One region of the Shewanella sp. CAL98-MNA-CIBAN-0140 genome, then DNA from elsewhere that is predicted to be linked to it. Evidence: predicted binding sites of a transcription regulator. Region 1 holds the regulator's gene; each other region holds the start of a gene.
What was found. The regulator sigma-54, encoded in region 1, starts transcription at its own class of promoters, with help from an activator protein. The targets are predictions, from matches to a motif close to GTTGGCACGNNNNTNGNNT.

Region 2: a site for sigma-54 is predicted at 1,185-1,203, ahead of flgB (flagellar basal body rod protein FlgB). Genes of this name have one in related genera too.
Region 3: a site for sigma-54 is predicted at 1,342-1,360, ahead of norV (anaerobic nitric oxide reductase flavorubredoxin). Genes of this name have one in related genera too.

What each region holds. Positions count from the first base shown of each region.
Region 1 is NZ_JBEOPI010000005.1:74,862-77,143, forward strand. It holds gene ptsN (PTS IIA-like nitrogen regulatory protein PtsN) at 1-21, opposite strand, end outside; gene hpf (ribosome hibernation promoting factor) at 24-311, opposite strand; gene AAEY93_RS04180 (RNA polymerase factor sigma-54) at 337-1,821, opposite strand; gene lptB (LPS export ABC transporter ATP-binding protein) at 1,964-2,282, opposite strand, start outside.
Region 2 is NZ_JBEOPI010000007.1:27,646-29,927, reverse strand. It holds gene AAEY93_RS05270 (chemotaxis protein CheV) at 1-206, shown strand, start outside; gene AAEY93_RS05265 (CheR family methyltransferase) at 267-1,100, shown strand; gene flgB (flagellar basal body rod protein FlgB) at 1,237-1,635, shown strand; gene flgC (flagellar basal body rod protein FlgC) at 1,638-2,054, shown strand; gene flgD (flagellar hook assembly protein FlgD) at 2,078-2,282, shown strand, end outside.
Region 3 is NZ_JBEOPI010000012.1:31,800-34,081, forward strand. It holds gene norV (anaerobic nitric oxide reductase flavorubredoxin) at 1-1,287, opposite strand, end outside.

The sequences.
Region 1 (2,282 bases):
CAGAATGGTACAAAGTTCCATCGTTAGTGTTTTGTATACTTCTCTTTGTGTTTAATTACCTGACGGTCGAGTTTATCGATCAGGGCGTCTATTGCAGCATACATATCAGTATTTTCTGACATAGCAAAAATCTCTGCGCCATTAACGTGGATTTTGGCTTCTGCTTTTTGTTGTAATTTGTCTACATGGAGTACAACGTGTACATTATGGATCTGATCGAAGTGTCGTTCAAGCTTTGAAAATTTACCATTAACATACTCACGTAAAGATTCAGTTATTTCGACATGACGTCCAGTCAGATTTATATCCATAGAAAATCCTCCACAACCTTGTAGGTTATAAACTCTTACGTTGGTTTGAGGGCGGGATTAGCATTGCTTCTCGGTATTTTGCAATCGTACGACGAGCAACGTTTATGCCTTGTTCTGCCAGAAGTTGAGCCATTTTACTGTCACTCAATGGTTTTTTCTGGTTTTCTGCGGCAACCAGCTTTTTGATAAAAGCACGAATTGCTGTTGATGAGCATTCCCCGCCATCGTCAGTGCTGACATGGCTAGAGAAGAAGTACTTTAGTTCAAATAGTCCACGTGGGGTGTGCATATATTTTTGTGTGGTGACTCGTGAAATTGTCGATTCATGCATTTCTACTGCTTCAGCAATATCATTTAGCACCATAGGTTTCATGGCTTCTTCACCGTATTCAAAGAAGCCTTGCTGAAATTGCACAATGCAATTTGCCACTTTGAGTAGAGTATCATTGCGGCTTTCGATACTTTTAATAAACCATTTAGCCTCTTGCAAATGGCCTCGAATAAATTGACTGTCAGACTGATTTTTACTGCTTCTAGCCATGGCGGCGTATTGCTGATTAACGCCAATTTTGGGCATATTGTCTGGGTTTAACTCTACAACCCAACGGCCATTTTTCTTTAGTACCGTGACATCGGGAATAACGAATTCGTCATCGGTGGCGGTGATCAATAAGCCTGGACGAGGATTGAGTGATTGGATTAGGGTGATGGCGTCACGTAACTCATTTTCTTTTAGCTTAGTTTTGCGCATCAATAATCTAAAATCACGCCCAGCAATTAAGGTTAAATAGTCTTTGATTAGCAAACGGGCATTATCGATATGGGGTGTGGTGTTAGAGAATTGCGCTAATTGGATCAATAAACATTCACTTAAATCACGTGCAGCAACACCAACGGGATCAAAGTGTTGAATTCGTTTTAATACAGCTTCAACTTCATCTAACTCAACATTTTCGTCACCCATGGCTTCGAGAATATCGTCGGTACTTTGGGTTAAATAACCGCGTTCATCCACGGCGTCGATGATCGCTGTGGCAATGGCAAGATCGGTCTCTGAAAATGGAGTGAGATTTTTCTGCCATTCTAAATGTTCATACAGACCTTCGGTGGTTTCACCTTGAAACGGCATGTCATCATCGCGCATGCTAGCACTACCTGAACCTGACATCGGCGAGGCGGTGTACACTTCATCCCATGTAGTATCCATGGCTAAATCATCCATGGTTTCTTTGGTCATAGATTCTGCTGTGTCGACTGTTGAGGTGTCTTTTTCAATATTGACAATGCTGTTGTCACTGAAGTCTGTATCAGCTTGGTCGCGATTTTCTTTTACGGGGTCTTTTGCTTCAGAAAACTCATCTTCTATTTCAAGTAATGGATTTGAATCCAATGCTTGTTGGATTTCTTGCTGTAGCTCCAATGACGATAATTGCAGTAAGCGAATGGCTTGCTGCAATTGTGGGGTCATGGTTAAGTGTTGACCCATTTTAAGTTGGAGTGACGCTTTCATTTACCGCTTATCCCTAGATGATTTCCATAAAAGTGACAATTTATAAAACTGTAATGGATTGTCACGTACATCAATGATGTTTAACGCTGTTTAGATATCGTTCAATCAAATGAGTTAGATAGACTAAAGGCCCGTAAAGTAACTATAGCTTGAATTGTTCACCTAAGTACACCGCCCGAACTTGTTGATTGCTCAATACCTCATCAGGTGTGCCTTCGGCAATTAAATTACCTTGGCTGACGATATAAGCTCGCTCACAGACATCTAACGTTTCACGTACGTTATGGTCGGTAATTAATACTCCTAGACCTCGGCTTTTAAGTTGTTGAATGATTTTTTTTATGTCGATGACAGAAATCGGATCAACACCAGCAAAGGGCTCATCGAGTAGAATAAATTTTGGATTGGCGGCTAAAGCGCGCGCAATTTCAACACGACGACGTTCACCACCCGATAACGAC
Region 2 (2,282 bases), on a different contig from region 1:
TCGAAATGCCAGAAATGGACGGTTATACTTTAACTGCTGAAATTCGTGATGATCCAAAATTAAAGAACATAAAAGTAGTTCTACACACATCATTAAGTGGTGTGTTTAACCAAGCAATGGTAGAAAAAGTAGGTGCTAACGACTTTATTGCTAAGTTTAACCCCGATGAATTAGCCTCAGCGGTTAACAAACATTTGAGTTTATAAGCCTCTAATATTGAACAATATTGGATGCTCAGCTCATCGGCCACATATTAGGAAGTTAATGTGACAGATAAATCACTTGCTGAAGCAGAGTACAATCAATTTAGGCTGTTTTTAGAGCAGCATAGCGGTATTGTGTTAGGTGAGAATAAACAATATTTAGTCCGCAGTCGTTTAGCGCCGTTGATGGGGAAGCATAATTTACCTTCTTTGTCTGAGGTGGTTAAAAAGTCGATGAAACCGATAGAACGTCAACTGCGTGCTGAAGTGATAGATGCAATGACCACCAATGAAACCTTATGGTTTCGAGACCGTTATCCGTTTGAATTACTTAATAATACTCTATTGCCTGAATACAGTAAGCTTGGCAGACCGTTAAAAATATGGTCTGCGGCATGTTCTTCTGGGCAAGAACCTTACTCTTTGTCGATGACAGTGTTGGAATATCAACAGCGTAAACCCGGTGCTTTACCGGGCGGCGCGACGATTCAGGCAACGGACTTGTCACCATCAATGTTAGAGCGCTGTAAGAATGCTGAATATGATGGTTTAGCGCTGGCTCGTGGCTTGTCTGAAGAGCGTAAACGTCAGTTTTTTGATGCTTTACCGTCGGGCAACATGACAGTGAAAGATAATGTTAAGCGTTTAGTTAACTTTAGAGCACATAATTTACTTGAAAGTTATAGCTTATTAGGTAAGTACGATATTATTTTTTGCCGTAATGTATTGATTTATTTTGGGCCAGAGGCAAAGACTAAAATTTTGCGGCAATTTGCTGCCGCACTTAATCCTAAAGGTATTTTATTCTTGGGTGCGTCAGAATCTCTAGCAGGCTTAAGTGATGAGTTTAATATGGTTCGCTGTAATCCTGGTATTTATTACCAAAAGAAAATATAGATAAAATAACAAGTTAAGCTATTTATCATGCCGGCATTCGTCGGCATGTTTGTTTTTGTCTTTTATTCGTTTAAAAATTAAATTGTTGGCATAACCCTTGCTTTATTACTATCAGTTAGCTGATGGAGGCAATTTTATGGCGATTAATTTCGATAATGCATTAGGTGTTCACCAATATTCTTTGGGCATTCGAGCTCAAAGAGCAGAAGTAATTTCAAGTAATATCGCCAATGCCAATACTCCTCATTATAAAGCTCAAGATGTTAATTTTGCTGCTGCCATGAAATCGGCAAGCTCGCATCAACAGGGCTTGAGTATGAGTCAAACCACAGACAAACATTTTGATTTAACGGCGTTAAGTCAACAACATGTTCAATATCGTATACCAAATCAGGCCGATACTGGCGATGGTAATACCGTCGATACCCAGAAAGAACAAGCAGCATTTATGCAAAATTCGCTCGAATATCAAATGTCATTAGGCTTTCTTGAGGGCAAATTTAATGGCATGCGTAAAGCATTGAGAGGTGACTAATCATGAGTTTATTTAATATTTTCAATGTGTCTGGTTCGGGTATGTCAGCGCAGTCAGTGCGTTTGAATACTACCGCCAGTAATATTGCCAATGCTGATTCGGTGTCAAGCAGTGTCGATAAAACCTATCGTGCACGTCATCCTGTTTTTGAGGCCGAAATGCTAAAAGCCAATAGCCAGCAAGACAGTTCGCCTGGCGTCAGCGTTAAAGGCATTGTCGAAAGTAACAAACCATTATTAAAAGAATACTCGCCAGACCATCCAATGGCGGATGGTGATGGTTTTATTTACAAACCTAATGTCAATGTGATGGAAGAAATGGCCGATATGATTTCTGCATCACGCTCTTATCAAATGAACGTTCAGGTGGCTGATGCAACTAAGTCTATGTTGCAACAGACGTTAAGGATGGGTAAATAGTATGATTATTCAAGGAGGTAACAATGAGCCTCGTTAACTCTTACAGTCAGTCTTTACCGCAACAGTCCAGTAGTGCTTCAAACACAAGTGCTACAACCAAAAATTCTGTGCAGGCAAATACGACCACCACGACCACAGGTAATCCTTTTCTTGACGGAATTCGCTTACCTGAAGAAAGTGCGATACCTGAAGCAAAAGATCAGATGTTAAAGCAAGATGATTTCTTTG
Region 3 (2,282 bases), on a different contig from region 1:
CCGAGACTTAGTTGCTGGCTTAGCGGTGGCAGTGGCTTGATTGTTTTTGGCTAGGGATGCTGGTGAAATGGATTTAACATTACTAAGATCATGCCATGCCCAGTTTTTGGCAATCTGTCGCCCATGGTCGCGGCATTCGCGCATGGCTTTACCATCAGGTCGCCATTTTGCTTTTAGGCCCACAATCGTATCAAATCCGGCATCGGTAAGACGGGTGTGAATACGATCGACCGCACCGCCGTTCCAACCGTAGCTGCCAAAGGCACCGGCTTTTTTATCTTTAAAACGCAGGCCGGTGATCTCTTCTAGCATCCCAGCGACTTTCGGCATCATCACATTATTCATGGTAGATGAACCCACTAATATGCCTTTAGAGCGGAACACATTGGCTAAGATGTCATTTTTATCATGGCGGGCCACATTAAAGACTTTAACTGACACCCCAGGATCAACATCGTGGATCCCCTGAGCAATGGCATCAGCCATCATGCGGGTATTATTAGACATTGAATCATAAAAAATAGTGATCCTGTCTTCCTGATAATTATCTGCCCATTGCAGATATTGATGAATAATCTGGGTAGGGTCATCGCGCCACACTACGCCATGGGCGGTGGCAATAATATCAACTGGCAGATTAAAGCTCAGCACCTCGTTAATTTTAGCGGTAACCAGTGAGCTAAACGGAGTTAAAATATTGGAGTAATAACGTAAACATTGGTCCATCAATTCAATCTGATCAACCTCATCGTTAAACAGATGCTCATCGCAGTAATGTTGACCGAATGCATCGTTACTAAACAATACGGCATCCTCGGTTAGATAGGTCATCATACTGTCTGGCCAATGCAGCATAGGCGTTTCAATAAACACCAACTGCTTGCCGTTACCGATATCTAGCGTGTCGCCGGTTTTGACAATATTGAAATGCCACTCTGGATGATGATGTAAGCCAGTAATGGAATCGATAGCATTTTCGGTACAGTAAATCGGGGTATTAGGGATTTTAGCCATCAGAGCCGCTAACGCGCCTGAATGATCTTCTTCAGCATGATTAATAACAATGTAATCAATCTTATCTAGGTCAATTTCCATCTCAAGATTTTGAATAAACTGCAGGCTGAAGCGATGATCAACGGTATCGATTAAGACATTTTTTTGCTCACGGATAAGGTAACTGTTATAACTCGTCCCTTTGGTTGTTTTATATTCAGTGCCATGAAAATCCAATATTTCCCAATCACGTTGGCCAACCCAGTCGATATTACTTTTAATGTGAATTGTCATATTTACACCTGTATTAAATTGAAAAGTTACAAATTCATAAAGTTAAATATTTTAATGCAGACTGCATGCCAACTAGTTAAGTAACTGATTAATTGGGTAATTATTTAAATTAAAGTTTAGTCGTTGTCATATTAACAACTCTAAAAGGTGTCTTAATAACACCCACGTGTCAAAATGACACGTTCAAGGTAGTGTCCTCTCAAGAGTCTAATAAAGACCTGATCACTGGCCGCCTAGTCTTTGGTCACCCTTACTTGCTTGGCGGTAATGAATCATGGCTAGACCAAGACACATGATAGTGAGCTAGACGAGACTCCTTATGGTAATAACCGTGAGTAAGCAGGCCGCTTTTCTGATGTAAACCTGAAACATTGCTCAGAATTCATTATGTAATGTTAATTATCTAGAGCTCACTCTATTGAAAAAGCCCCCCAATTGAGTACCTGAATAGTCCTAAAATGTATCGCAATAAATGCTGAAAGAGGCTATGTTATTGATTAAAGTAATAGCTTGGCTAATTTGTTAAGCTTGGTCAGCAAGGAGTAGAGTTGCTCGATAATGTGAGGTGATGATATTCCTCATTTTCATTTAACATGTTAAGTGCTGGCAAGTCTCATACAAAGTGCGATGGTTTTTATTGGATTCTAAGGATGATTTACTAAAAAGGCTCAATCTTAGGGAATGTGCTATTCTTTTCTAGAAACGTGTCATTTTTTTGCTAGCGTACATAGACACGATCTCTAGCGCTAGGATAAAAAACTATTGGAATAAGTAGATTTAGCGGGGGTGAAACTAATTACAAGCACAATAGTCATGGGAATTATCATTGCAAGACAACAGCCAAGACAATTTATTGATGATAATCGGTTGAATATACCCACGCTGTGGAACGCTAACACAGCGTCCGGAGATTGATGTTAACTGGCGATGATACCAACGTCGCATGGAATTATTTTTGCTTAAGAAATAAAAGTGTTATCTATGGTGGATGACTA